DNA from 3 places in the Amycolatopsis sp. NPDC049688 genome. Region 3 is predicted to be linked to each of the others. Evidence: riboswitches for the same ligand, from Rfam matches in the RefSeq annotation. Region 3 holds a riboswitch; each other region holds the start of a gene.
The links. Region 3 has a riboswitch for S-adenosylmethionine ahead of thrC (threonine synthase). Riboswitches for the same ligand answer to the same signal wherever they lie in the genome.

Region 1 (4,189 bases), on a different contig from region 3:
TGCTGCTGGACGGGCGGGCCTGGACCGTCGGTGAGCTCGCGAAGGCGGCCGGGATCGCGCTGTCGACGGCGAGCGAACACGTGACGCGGCTGGCCGGCGCCGGGTTCGTCGTCCGCGTCAAGCAGGGGCGCGCCAGCTACGTCCGGATCGCCGACCCGCGGGTCGCCGAGCTGATCGAGCACCTCGCCCAGCACGCCGAGCATCGCCCGGTGACGGGGCTGAAGCCGTCGCTGCGGGTGCGGCGGCTCGGGTTCGCGCGGACCTGCTACGACCACCTCGCCGGTGAGCTCGGCGTCGCCCTCCGCGACGGCATGCTGGCCACCGGCCTGGTCGACACCGCCGACGGGCTGACGCTGACCCCGCGCGGCCGCGAAAAGCTCGGCGAGCTCGGCGTGCCGGTCGCCGCCGGGCGGCGGCCGCTGCTGCGTGACTGTCTGGATTGGACGGAGCGCCGCGACCACCTGGCCGGAGCACTGCCCGCGGCCCTGCTCGACCGGGCCGTCGACGCCGGCTGGGTGCGCCGCGACGGCCACCGCGCGGTCAAGGTGCTGGCGGAGGCGCCGTTCGCGGCGCTGGGAGTCGATTTCGGCACGTTGGGCCGGCCTTAACACACCGGGTGTCCACCGCGGGGCAGCGGTACACGAACGAGTTAACCCCGCCGCTTCACTATTCTGAGTGCCCCACGGCACTCGGGAGGAGGCGGCATGGACCAGCTCCCCGTGCTGCTCGGCGTCGGCGGTGTCGTGCTGCTCGCCTCCGTGCTGGCCGTGCGCGTGTCGATCCGGCTCGGCCTCCCCTCGCTGCTGCTCTACCTCGCGATGGGCGTCCTCCTCGGCGAAGCCGGCTTCGGCATCCGGTTCGACAACCCCGAGCTGACCCAGTCGCTCGGCCTCGCGGCGCTCGTCATGATCCTCGCCGAAGGCGGCCTGACCACTCGGTGGTCGGCGGTGAAACCCGCGCTGGGCACCGGAATCGCACTGTCCACAGTGGCCGTCGTGGTGAGCGTCGCGGTCACCGGCGCCGGCCTGCACTGGCTGCTGGGGCTCGACTGGCGGCTCGCGCTGCTGTGGGGCGCGGTGCTCGCGTCCACCGACGCGGCCGCGGTGTTCTCCGTCCTGCGCACGGCCGGCATCGGAAAACGGCTCACCGGCGCGCTCGAACTCGAGTCGGGGATCAACGACGCGCCGGCCTACATCGCCGTCGTGGTACTGGCCGAAGGCACCACTGTGGACTGGACGCTGCCGCTGCTGGTGGTCTACGAACTGACCGCGGGCCTGGTGATCGGCCTCGCCTTCGGCTGGCTCGGCGGGTTCGCGCTGCGCCGGGCCGCGCTGCCGGCGACCGGCCTCTACCCGCTCGCCACGGTCGCGGTGTGCGTCGTCGCCTACTCGTCCGGGCAGCTGCTGCACGCGTCCGGACTGCTCGCCACCTACGTCGCCGCCCTGGTGCTCGGCAACTCGCGGCTGCCGCACCGGTCGGACACGCTGTCGTTCGCCGAAGGGCTGGGCTGGCTGGCGCAGATCGGGCTGTTCGTGCTGCTCGGCCTGTTCGCCTCGCCGAGCCGGCTGCTCGACGCGATCGTGCCGGGCCTGGTCGCGGGCGCCGTCGTGCTGCTGCTGGCGCGGCCGATCTCCGTCGTGCTGTCCATGCTGCCGTTCCGGCTGCCGTGGCGGGAGCAGGCGTTCCTGTCGTGGGCCGGGCTGCGCGGGGCGGTGCCGATCGTGCTCGCCATGATCCCGCTGTCGCACGGCCTGCCGGGCGCCCAGCGGCTGGTCGACGCGGTGTTCGTGCTGGTCATCGTGCTGACGCTGGTGCAGGGGGCGACGCTCGGGCCGCTCGCCCGCCGGCTCGGGCTGGCCAGGAAGTCCGAGGCGCACGAGATCGAGGTCGACTCCGCGCCGCTGGACGAGCTGGGCGCCGAGCTGCTGCAGGTCCGGATCCAGCCGGGGTCGAAGCTGCACGGCGTGTACCTGTCCGAGCTGCGGCTGCCGGTCGGGGCGACGATCAGCCTGGTCGTCCGCGCCGGCGCGGGCTTCACCCCGCAGAAGACGAGCCGCCTTCAGGAGAACGACCAGCTGCTGGTGGTGACGACGAGTGCCGTCCGCGACGCCGTCGAACGCCGGCTCCGCGCGGTCGACCGGGCCGGGCGCCTGGCCCGCTGGCGGGGTGAGTCCGGGCGCTGAGCACGCTCTGTGAGCGGCGTCTCAGAATGTGCGACGGGGGTTGGCGGCCGGGCGCGCTCTCGGTTACCTTTCGAACCAGGTCATGAGTGCCAGCGCGAAGCCCCGGCTTGCTGGCCGGCAACCCTCCTACCGCGGTGGGGTGCCCCGGGTGAAGACCGGGCCGGTCGCGCCGTGCGACGGGCAAGCGCGGGCCCCTCGCCGGGGGTCCCCCGGATCGCCGAGGAGGCACCCGATGACTCTGGCCATCGACCGCACGCAGCCCGAAACTCTTGCCGCGCAAGACATCCCGGCCGTCGCCGGGGCGGCGCTGCGCGTCCCGCTGGTGACCGGCGGGGACATCGGGTACGCCAACCTCGACCACGCGGCGAGCGCCCCCTGCCTCGACGCCGTCCGGGCGAAGGTCGACGAGTTCCTGCCCTGGTACGCCAGCGTCCACCGCGGTGCCGGCTTCGCCTCGCAGGTCTCCACCAAGCTCTACGAGCGCACCCGCGACGTCCTGCGCCGCTTCGCCGGCGCGCGGCGGACCGACACCGTCGTGTTCACCCGCAACACCACCGACGCCTTCAACCTGCTCGCCCGCAGCCTGCCGCGGCACACCACGGTGATCGTGTTCGACACCGAGCACCACGCCGCACTGCTGCCGTGGCCGGGCCCGAACGTGCGCCGGCTGCCGACCCCGCGCACCCGCCTGGCCGCGGTGGCCGCCGTCGACGAGGCGCTCGCGGCCGCCCCGCAGGGCCCGCGGCTCGTCGTCGTCACCGGAGCGTCCAATGTGACCGGTGAGCTGCTGCCGGTGGCGGAAATCGCCGCGGTGGCGCGGAAACACGGCGCCCGCGTCGCGCTCGACGCCGCCCAGCTGGCCCCGCACCGGCGGATCTCGATCAAGGAACTGGACGTCGACTACGTCGCCCTCTCCGGCCACAAGCTGTACGCACCCTTCGGAGCGGGCGCGCTGATCGGCCGCGCGGACTGGCTGCGTGCGGCCCGGCCCTACCTCGCCGGCGGCGGTGCGACCAAGCTCGTCACCGAGGACGCCGTCGTCTGGAACACCGGGCCGGAGCGCCACGAAGCCGGCTCGCCCAACACCGTCGGCGTGTACGCCCTCGGCGTCGCGTGCGAAACCCTGAGCCGGCACTGGGACGCGGTCGTGGCGCACGAGCAGGCGCTGCTCGCCCGGCTGCGCAAGGGCCTCGACGGCATCCCGGGCTGCGCCGAGCTGCGGCTGTTCGACGCGCCGGTCGACCGCGTCGGCACGGTCAGCTTCGTCGTCGACGGCTTCGACCCGGGGTGGCTCGCGGCGGTGCTGTCCGCCGAGTACGGCATCGGCGTCCGCGACGGCGCCTTCTGCGCTCACATCGCGGCCAAGCGCCTGATCGGCGTCACCGGCGGCGAGGGGCAGCAGGCGGTCCGCGTGAGCCTCGGCCTCGGCAGCACCGAGGAACACGTCGACCGGGTGGTGCTGGCCCTGCGGCAGATCGTCGCGCGGGGCGCCCGCTGGGAGTACGCGAAGGTGGACGGCCGCTGGGCGCCGGTCGGCGACCCGCGGGAGCTGCCGCCCTTCTGCTGAGCGTTAGCCTGGGCCGATGGGGAGAGGGCCGCGTTCCTGGTTTCCGCTGGCACTGCTGGGGTTCGCGCAGATCGGCTTGGCCGCGGTGCAGCTGCTGGCCCGCCGAAGCCGGGCCGAGAGCGAATCCGCGAACCTCCTGCTCCGGCCGGCGGTCCCGCCCGGTGCGACCGAGTACAGCCGCGCGCTGCGGATGCCCCTGGATTTCCACGTGGGAGGCAGCGGCCTGCCGAACGGCCCTGGATGGCTGGTCGCGCTCGGCGTGGTCGTCGTCGGCACGGCCGTCTGGTACGCGCTCACCCGGCGCCCCGGCCGGATGGCGTGGTTCGTCCTCGGCACGATCGGCGCGCTGCTCGCCGTCCCGCTGCTCGACCTGGTCGGATCGTGGCAGTTCCGGCTGGGTGACGGCCTGCGCGGCCCGTTGCTGGCCACGCTGGGCCTG
Region 2 (4,189 bases), on a different contig from region 3:
GAGGGCGGCCTGGACGTCAAGCTGACCGACGGCGCCGAGGTGCACATCAGCCGCACCGGCGTCTCGACGGTCACCCAGAAGGAGAGCATCGACCCGCCGGAGCAGCGCGTCGACGACCCGGACCTGGAAAAGGGCAAGACCAACGTCGAGGACCCGGGCACGCCCGGCGAGAAGATGGTGACCTACAAGGTCACGCAGAAGAACGGCAAAGAGGTCGGGCGGGAGACCGTCTCCGAGCAGGTCATCACCCCGGCCAAGCCCAAGATCATCCACGTCGGCACCAAGAAGGCCCCGAACCCCGACATCGGCGACGGCTCCGCGTGGGACCGCATCGCGCAGTGCGAGTCGGGCGGCAACTGGGCCATCAACACCGGCAACGGCTACTACGGCGGCCTCCAGTTCGACAAGCAGACCTGGAACGCCTACGGCGGCTCCCAGTACGCGGCGCTGCCGAGCCAGGCCACCCGCGAGCAGCAGATCGCGGTGGCGGAGAAGGTCCGCGACGCCCGTGGTGGCTACGGCGCCTGGCCGGTCTGCGGCAAGAAGGCCTGACACTTTCCCGGAAACGGCCCCCGTCCCCCGTGGACGGGGGCCGTTCCGCGTGCCCCGAACCGACCCTCCAGGTACGCGAACCGACCGTCCAGGTACGCCAACCGACCGCCTGGGTACGCTCGTCCGGTGGTTGAACTGCTGGGACCGGCCGAGATCCGGGCGCTGGCGGCCGAACTGGACGTGCGGCCGACCAAGAAGCTCGGGCAGAACTTCGTGCACGATCCCAACACCGTCCGCCGGATCGTCGAGCTCGCCGGGATCACCCCGGACGACGTCGTGCTCGAGGTCGGGCCCGGGCTCGGGTCGCTGACCCTCGGGCTGCTCGCCACCGGCGCGCGGGTCGTCGCCGTCGAGATCGACCCCAAGCTCGCCGAGCGGCTGCCGAAGACGGTCGCCGAACGCGGGCCCGAGACGGCCGGGAACCTCACCGTCGTCGGGGCCGACGCGCTGCGCGTCACGCGCGAGGACCTGGGCGAGCCGACCGCACTCGTCGCCAACCTGCCGTACAACGTCGCCGTGCCGGTCGTGCTGCACCTGCTGGCCGAAGTGCCCTCGCTCCGCACCGGGCTCGTGATGGTCCAGACCGAGGTCGCCGACCGGATGGCCGCCGGCCCCGGCAGCCGGATCTACGGCGTCCCGAGCGTCAAGCTCGCCTGGTACGGCTCGGCACGCAAGGTCGCCGCCGTGCCACGTTCGGTGTTCTGGCCGGTGCCGAACGTCGATTCCGCGCTCGTCGCCTTCGAACGCGCCGGCACGACGGCGTCCGGCGACCGGGACCGGCTCTTCGGCTTGGTCGACGCCGCCTTCTCACAACGCAGGAAGACCCTCCGCGCCGCGCTCGCGGGCTGGGCGGGCTCGGCCGAGCGGGCCGGCGAGCTGCTGACGGCCGCCGGGATCGACCCGAAGACCCGTGGCGAGCAGCTGGACGTGCACGACTTCGCCCGGATCGCCGCCGCGCGTTAGCCCTCCACGGCTTTCGAACTCCACAGTGGAGGCGTGAAAATACTCCTTCGCCGCCCGTGATCCCGTCATCCGGACACCGCCACTCGTGTGATCTGGGCCAACGGGCTTGCGTTCGCTCCTCGGGATCGGTTTTACTCAGTACGTCCATCCCGAGCGACTGAGAGACCTGGCTCGCCGAAGTCGCAGCAACCACCCTCCACAGGGCAGGTGCTACCGCCAGGACCGATGGAGGCCGTTTTCGATGAAGAGGGTAGCCCGCCCCCTGCTCCTGACCAGGCGTCGCGTCGTCGACGAAGGCCGCCGCTCCGTGACCGCGTGTCGACGCTCCCGCTGAGCTAGTCCGAGCCGGTCCACCTCTTCTTCATGCACCGTCCGAAAAGGACGGAACTCGCTTGCGGCCGGGTGCTGCGCCATGCGCGCACCCCGTTTTCAGGAGCCTTCGTGATCACCGTCGAAAACCTGTCCAAATCCTTTGCCTCCAACGGAAACTCGGTCGTCGCGCTGCGGGACGTGAGCGTTGACGTCCAGGCCGGCTCGCTGTTCGGCGTGGTCGGTCCGGCCGGCTCCGGCAAGTCCGTCCTCGCCCGGTGCATCGCGCTGCAGGAGCGGCCCGACCGCGGTGTCGTCCGCCTCGACGGCCTCAACACCGGCACCCTCGACGGCCGCCGCCTCCGCGAGATCCGCCGTCAGCTCGGCGTCGTCTCGACGAAGCCGGAGCTGATCGCCGAGCGCACGATCGCCGGCAACATCGCTTCCCCGCTCGAGCAGCTCGGCGTCGACGGCCCGCAGCGCCGCAGCCGGGTCGGCTCGCTGCTGGACCTCGTCGGCCTGACCCCGCGCGCGGCCCAGCGCCCCGGCGAGCTGTCCGCCGGTCAGCTTCGCCGCGTCGCGGTCGCGAAGGCCCTCGCGGCGGCTCCCGCCGTCCTGCTCGCCGACGACCCGACCGCCGGTGTCGACCCGGAGGAGGCCGGCGCGGTGCTCACCGTCCTCGACCGGGCCCGGTCCGAGCTGGGGGTCACGGTCGTCGTCACGACGCCGGACGCGGGCGTGGTCCGCCGGGTCTGCGACGACGTCGCGGTGCTGGAGGACGGCACGGTCGTCGAGCGCGGCACGGTGCTCGACCTGATCTCCGACCCCACGAGCCGCACCGCGCAGGCGCTGCTGCCGGCCATCGAGACCACCCGCTCGCAGGCGGCGCGCTACGACCGCTCGGCGGACGTCGTGCTGGTCGGCTTCGCCTCGGTCGGGGCGCTGCTGCCGGAGGCCGCGGGCCGGTTCGACGTCGAGTTCGCCACCATCGGCGGCGGCCTGACCCGCATCGGCGACACGCCGGTCGGCCGGTTCCGCCTGGGTGTCCGCGGCGAGCGGGCCGACGCGGCCCTGGCCTGGGTCGCCGAGCGCGGCGGCCACGTGACGCACACCGCGCGTGGCCCGCAGGGTGTCGCGGCCGCCTGATCTCTCCCCGAAGACGCCCCGATGCGCAGGTCGCATCGGGGCGTTTCCGCGGGCACGTAGGCTGGTCGGGTGCTCGCCGTAGTTCCGCCCCCAGTCACCGTCCGGGTCCCGGCCAAGGTCAACCTGCACCTTTCGGTCGACGACCTGCGTGAAGACGGTTACCACGAGCTGGTCACCGTGTTCCAGGCGCTGTCGCTGACCGACGAGGTGACCGTCGCGGTCACCGAAGAGCCCGGCATCGAGGTCTACGGCGAGGGGGAGGGCTCGGTCCCGACCGGTCCCGAAAACCTGGCCTGGCGGGCCGTCGAAGCGCTGGCCGCGCACGTCGGGCGCACCGGCGAGCCGAAGGTCCGGGTGGTGCTGCGCAAGGGCATCCCGGTCGCCGGCGGCATGGCGGGCGGCAGCGCCGACGCGGCGGCGACGCTGGTCGGCCTCGCCTCGCTCTGGAATCTCGACGTCACCCGCGACGAACTGGCCGAGATCGCCGCCGGCCTGGGCAGCGACGTCCCGTTCGCGCTCTACGGCGGCACCGCGCTGGGCACCGGCCGCGGCGAGCAGCTGGTCCCGGTGCTGTCGCGGCACACGTTCCACTGGGTGCTGGCGTTCGCCGCCGAAGGGCTGTCGACGCCGAAGGTGTTCGGCGAGCTGGACCGCCTGCGCGCGGCGGGCAACCCGCCCCGGATCGGCTCGCACACGCCGGTCGTCGAGGCGCTGGCCTCGGGCGATCCGCGCCAGCTGGCCCTGCTGCTGGGCAACGACCTGCAGGCCGCGGCCGTCTCACTGCGGCCCGACCTGCGCCGCACGCTCCGGGCGGGGGTGAACGCGGGCGCGCTCGCGGGCACGGTGTCCGGTTCCGGCCCGACGTGCGCGTTCCTCTGCGAGGACGGGCAGTCGGCGGTGGAGGTCGCGGCCGAGCTGTCGGGCGCGGGCGTGTGCCGGACGGTCCGCGTGGCCCACGGCCCGGTCCCGGGCGCCCGCGTGGTCGGCGGCGACGACGCGAACCGGCCGACGCCGCCGCGGGTGCACGCATGAAGCACGCCGAGTTCGCGTTTCCGGGACCGTTGCGCGACAAGCTGGTCGCGGCGATCCTGCGCGGGGAGAAGACATCGACCACCGGCCTGGTCGCGGAGTACGAGAAGTTCGGCGAAGAGCTGCCCGTCGTCGGCGAGCGCGAGCTGATGATCGACTCGGCGGGCGCGGGGGTCGCGGTGCTCGAAAC
Region 3 (4,189 bases):
GACAGCAGCGGCCCGGTCCCGCGCGCGACGGGGTAGACGACGGAGAGGTCGCCGACCCGGTACCCGCGTTGCAGCACGACACCGTAGGCGACGTGCAGGATCGACGTACCGATCGCGGCGCCCAGCCAGCTCCACTGTGGACGGTCGTTTTCGACGACGAGCAGCACGACCGTGACCGGCAGCAGCAGGACGGCACCGGCGGTGTAGTAGAGCCAGACGAACTGGGTCCCCCCGGAGGTGACCCGCTTGGCGGCGAGGTTCCAGGCGGCGTGCACGACGGCGGCGACGAGGACGAGGGACAAGGCGGTGGCGTTCACGGGACCCCTTCGGGTTTTCGCGCGCGCGAAAACCGGGTCCTCCAGGCTTTTGCCCCGTCAGATGAACGGCAGGCCGTCCGGGCCCGCCGACGGTGCCGCTCGGACCAGCCCCGCCGGCCCTGGTTGTGGGCTGCTGGAACGGGCCGGCGACGGAACCCTAGGCACTACCACCGCCCACCGTACTCCGGCCGCGGGCCCGGCTGTTAGAGTGGACGCTCGCTGCCCGTGCGGCATTCCGTCATGGAGGAAACCCGGCATTTCCGGGGCCACTTCAGCGCGGCGGCGATCTCACCGAGTGAAACAGGAGTTGCCCTATGGCCAACATCAAGTCGCAGATCAAGCGCATCACGACGAACGAGAAGGCGCGTCAGCGCAACCAGGCGATCCGGTCCTCGGTGAAGACCGCGATCCGCAAGGTCCGCGAAGCCGCCGACGCCGGCGACAAGGCCAAGGCCGCCGAGCTGCAGCGCGACGCCGCCCAGAAGCTGGACAAGGCGGTCTCGAAGGGCGTCATCCACGCCAACCAGGCCGCGAACAAGAAGTCGGCGCTGGCGAAGCGCGTCAACGCGCTCTGAGCTGGTTGATTTCTGGGAAGGCCCCGGCTTCGGCCGGGGCCTTCTTTTTTGTGTGACGCCAGGCCGGCCGGGTGGTTCGGGGGTTGGTCCGGCTCGCGGTGGCGATCTTCTGCACCGGCAACCCTCGCCAGCGCCGATCGGCGGTCACGTTCCGCGGCCGCCGCACCGGCAACCCCTCGTCGGCGCTCCTCAGCGGTCACCTTCCGCGGCTATCGCATCGCGACGCTCGTCGGCGCTCCTCAGTGGTCGCCTTCCGTGGTCAGCGGTCGCCCTTGGCTGCCGCTACCTCGAGGACCGCGCGCTCCAGGGCGTAGCCCGGGTCCGCTGCCGCTCCCTTGACCTCGGCGTTCAGGCGGGCGACCACGCGCATCGCCGTCGCCAGGCCGTCCGGGTTCCAGCCGCGGGACTGGCCCTGGGCCTTGCGGATCTTCCACGGCGGCATGCCCAGCTCGCCCGCCAGCTGGTTCGGGTTGCCGCGGCCGGCGCCCGAGACCCGGGCGATCGTGCGGACCGCGTCGGCCAGGGCGTCGGCGACCAGGACGTGCGGGACGCCCAGCTGCATCGCCCAGCGCAGGGACTCCAGCGCCGCCGCGCGATCGCCGCTGACCGCCTTCTCCGCCACCGCGAACCCGGTCACGTCGGCGCGGCCGCGGTGGTAACGGCGGACCGCGTCGGCGTCGACCGCGCCGCCCGTGTCCGCGACCAGCTGCGTCGCCGCGGAGGAGAGTTCACGCAGGTCGGAGCCGACCGCGTCGATCAGCGCCGCCACCCCGGCCGGGTCGATCTTGCCGCCCACCCGGCGCACCTCGTGGCGCACGAACTGCTCGCGCTCGGCCGGCTTGGTCAGCTTCGGGCACTCCGTGACCTCGGCCCCGGCCTTCTTCAGCGCCGCCGGGAGCGACTTGCCCGCCTTGCTGCGGCCACCGCCGGTGTGCACGACGACGAGCACGACCCCGTCCGCCGGGTCCTTCAGGTAGCTCGCCACGGCGTCGGCCAGCTCCTGCGAGATGTCCTGGGCCGACTCCAGGACGATCACCCGGCCCTCGCTGAACAGCGAAGGGCTGACCAGTTCGGCCAGCTCGGGGGCTGTGAGATCGGACACCCGGACCCGGGTCAGCTCCGCCGTCGCGTCCGTCGCGCGGGCGGCCGCGAGCGTCTCGCGGACGGCCCGCTCGATCAGCAGTTCTTCCTCGCCGAGCACCAGCTGCAGCGGGGCCGGGGCGGTGGCTTGCGCGGTCACCCCGGAATCTTCTCACTTGCGCTGTCGTGCCCCCGCTCCGGTGATGTCGACCGGCCACCGTGGCACGGCCCGCGCGCGATGTCGTACGGTGTAGCCGAGGCAGCCGCCCCGGACTATCCGGTGTGCGCGCACCGACAACCGAATACCGCTCATCCAGAGGGGCAGAGGGAACGGCCCGACGAAGCCCCGGCAACCGGCGTACAGCCCGTCATCCCGCGATCGCGGGGTAGCTGACGACCACGGTGCCAATTCCGGCCCGCTTCGGCGGGGCAGATGAGGAAAGGAACCTCGCGATGACCGCAACCCTCGGCACGACCTCCACCACGAAGACCCCGGATCTCGGACCCGCCGTCGAACTGGTGTCGAAGGAAGAGGGCCACCGGCAGCCGCTCGCTCCGGAGTTCGTCTCCGCCGAAGACTTCTCGCCGCTCGAGGTCGCCTACGACTTCGGCCGCGTCCGCCGCGAGGACATCGAGGCGGGTCCCAAGAACATCTGGCGCTACAAGAAGCTCCTCCCGGTTCCGTCCAACGTCGAAGAGATCCCGAACACCGAGCCGGGCGCCACCCGCCTGGTCCGCGCCGACCGCCTCGCCAAGGAACTCGGCCTCAAGCGCGTGTGGGTCAAGGACGACACCGGGAACCCGACGCACTCCTTCAAGGACCGCGTGGTCGCGGTCGCGCTGGCCGCGGCCCGCGAGTTCGGGTTCGAGGTGCTCGCGTGTCCGTCGACCGGCAACCTGGCCAACGCGACGGCTGCCGCCGCGGCCCGCGCGGGCTGGCGGTCGGTCGTGCTGATCCCCAAGACCCTCGAGCGCGCCAAGATCCTCACCACCGCGGTGTACGACGGCGACCTCCTCGCCATCGACGGCAACTACGACGACGTCAACCGCCTCGCCACCGAGCTGGCCGGTGAGCACCCGAAGTGGGCGTTCGTCAACGTGAACGTCCGGCCGTACTACTCGGAAGGCTCGAAGACGCTGGCCTTCGAGGTCGCCGAGCAGCTCGGCTGGCGCATCCCGCCGCAGATCGTCGTCCCGATCGCCTCCGGTTCGCAGCTGACCAAGGTGGACAAGGGTTTCCGCGAGCTGGGCCAGCTCGGCCTCGTGGAAGCCAGCCCGTACAAGGTGTTCGGCGCCCAGGCGACCGGCTGCTCGCCGGTGTCGGCGGCCTTCCGCGAAGGCCACGACGTGGTCCAGCCGGTGAAGCCGGACACCATCGCCCGTTCGCTGGCGATCGGCAACCCGGCCGACGGCCCGTACGTGCTCGACATCGTCAACCGCACCGGCGGCGCGATCGAGGACGTCTCGGACGAAGAGGTGGTCGAAGGCATCCGCCTCCTCGCCCGCACGGAGGGCATCTTCACCGAGACGGCCGGCGGGGTCACGGTCGCCACGGCCAAGAAGCTGGTCGAGACGGGCAAGCTGGACCCGGACGCGGAGACGGTCCTCCTCATCACCGGCGACGGCCTCAAGACGCTGGACGCGATCGAGAACCACGTAGGCCCGAAGGCGACGCTGCCGCCGTCGGCCGCCGCGGTGAACAAGGCCCTCGGCTACTGAGCCGCCGTCCGGGGCGGGCGGTGGCCCGCCCCGGACGCTCAGCGCCGCGGCGGGCCCCGGGGCTCGCCGCGGCGGGCTATGGCCGCTCCGGCGACCACCGCGGTGTCGCCGTCGACGTCGGTGCGGGTCACCCGGGCGCCGAGCGCGGCCAGGGTGTCCAATGTGGACTTGTTCGGATGCCCGTACGTGTTTCCCGCGCCCACGCTGACCATGGCCACCCGCGGGGCCACCGCCGCGAGGAACGACGGCAGCGAGTAGCGGCTGCCGTGGTGGGGCACCTTCAGCACCTCCGCTCTCAAGTCGCCGACGTCCGCCAGCAGGTCCGCCTGTGCCGCCAGCTCGACGTCACCGGTCAGCAGGACCCGGCCCGCCGCGGTTTCCGCCCGCAGCACCACGGAACTGTTGTTGATCGTGGTGCCGTCCGGCTGTTCGGCCACGCGAGCGGGTACGTAGCGCGGTCCGAGGACATCGAGGGTCAGGCCCGGCCAACCCAGCCGC

Region 1: it holds a riboswitch for S-adenosylmethionine, as region 3 does, so the genes downstream of both, AB0J55_RS37460 (aminotransferase class V-fold PLP-dependent enzyme) here and thrC (threonine synthase) in region 3, are expected to answer to the same signal.
Region 2: it holds a riboswitch for S-adenosylmethionine, as region 3 does, so the genes downstream of both, AB0J55_RS44135 (ATP-binding cassette domain-containing protein) here and thrC (threonine synthase) in region 3, are expected to answer to the same signal.

What each region holds. Positions count from the first base shown of each region.
Region 1 is NZ_JBFANY010000017.1:120,532-124,720, forward strand. It holds gene AB0J55_RS37450 (metalloregulator ArsR/SmtB family transcription factor) at 1-608, shown strand, start outside; gene AB0J55_RS37455 (potassium/proton antiporter) at 705-2,183, shown strand; SAM riboswitch class IV at 2,262-2,376, shown strand; gene AB0J55_RS37460 (aminotransferase class V-fold PLP-dependent enzyme) at 2,416-3,750, shown strand; gene AB0J55_RS37465 (hypothetical protein) at 3,767-4,189, shown strand, end outside.
Region 2 is NZ_JBFANY010000027.1:27,637-31,825, reverse strand. It holds gene AB0J55_RS44145 (transglycosylase family protein) at 1-552, shown strand, start outside; gene rsmA (16S rRNA (adenine(1518)-N(6)/adenine(1519)-N(6))-dimethyltransferase RsmA) at 679-1,515, shown strand; SAM riboswitch class I at 1,657-1,747, shown strand; gene AB0J55_RS44135 (ATP-binding cassette domain-containing protein) at 1,957-2,970, shown strand; gene AB0J55_RS44130 (4-(cytidine 5'-diphospho)-2-C-methyl-D-erythritol kinase) at 3,040-4,002, shown strand; gene AB0J55_RS44125 (ASCH domain-containing protein) at 3,999-4,189, shown strand, end outside.
Region 3 is NZ_JBFANY010000008.1:365,998-370,186, reverse strand. It holds gene AB0J55_RS26495 (DMT family transporter) at 1-317, opposite strand, end outside; gene rpsT (30S ribosomal protein S20) at 632-892, shown strand; gene holA (DNA polymerase III subunit delta) at 1,152-2,132, opposite strand; SAM riboswitch class I at 2,279-2,412, shown strand; gene thrC (threonine synthase) at 2,426-3,691, shown strand; gene AB0J55_RS26475 (ComEC/Rec2 family competence protein) at 3,730-4,189, opposite strand, start outside.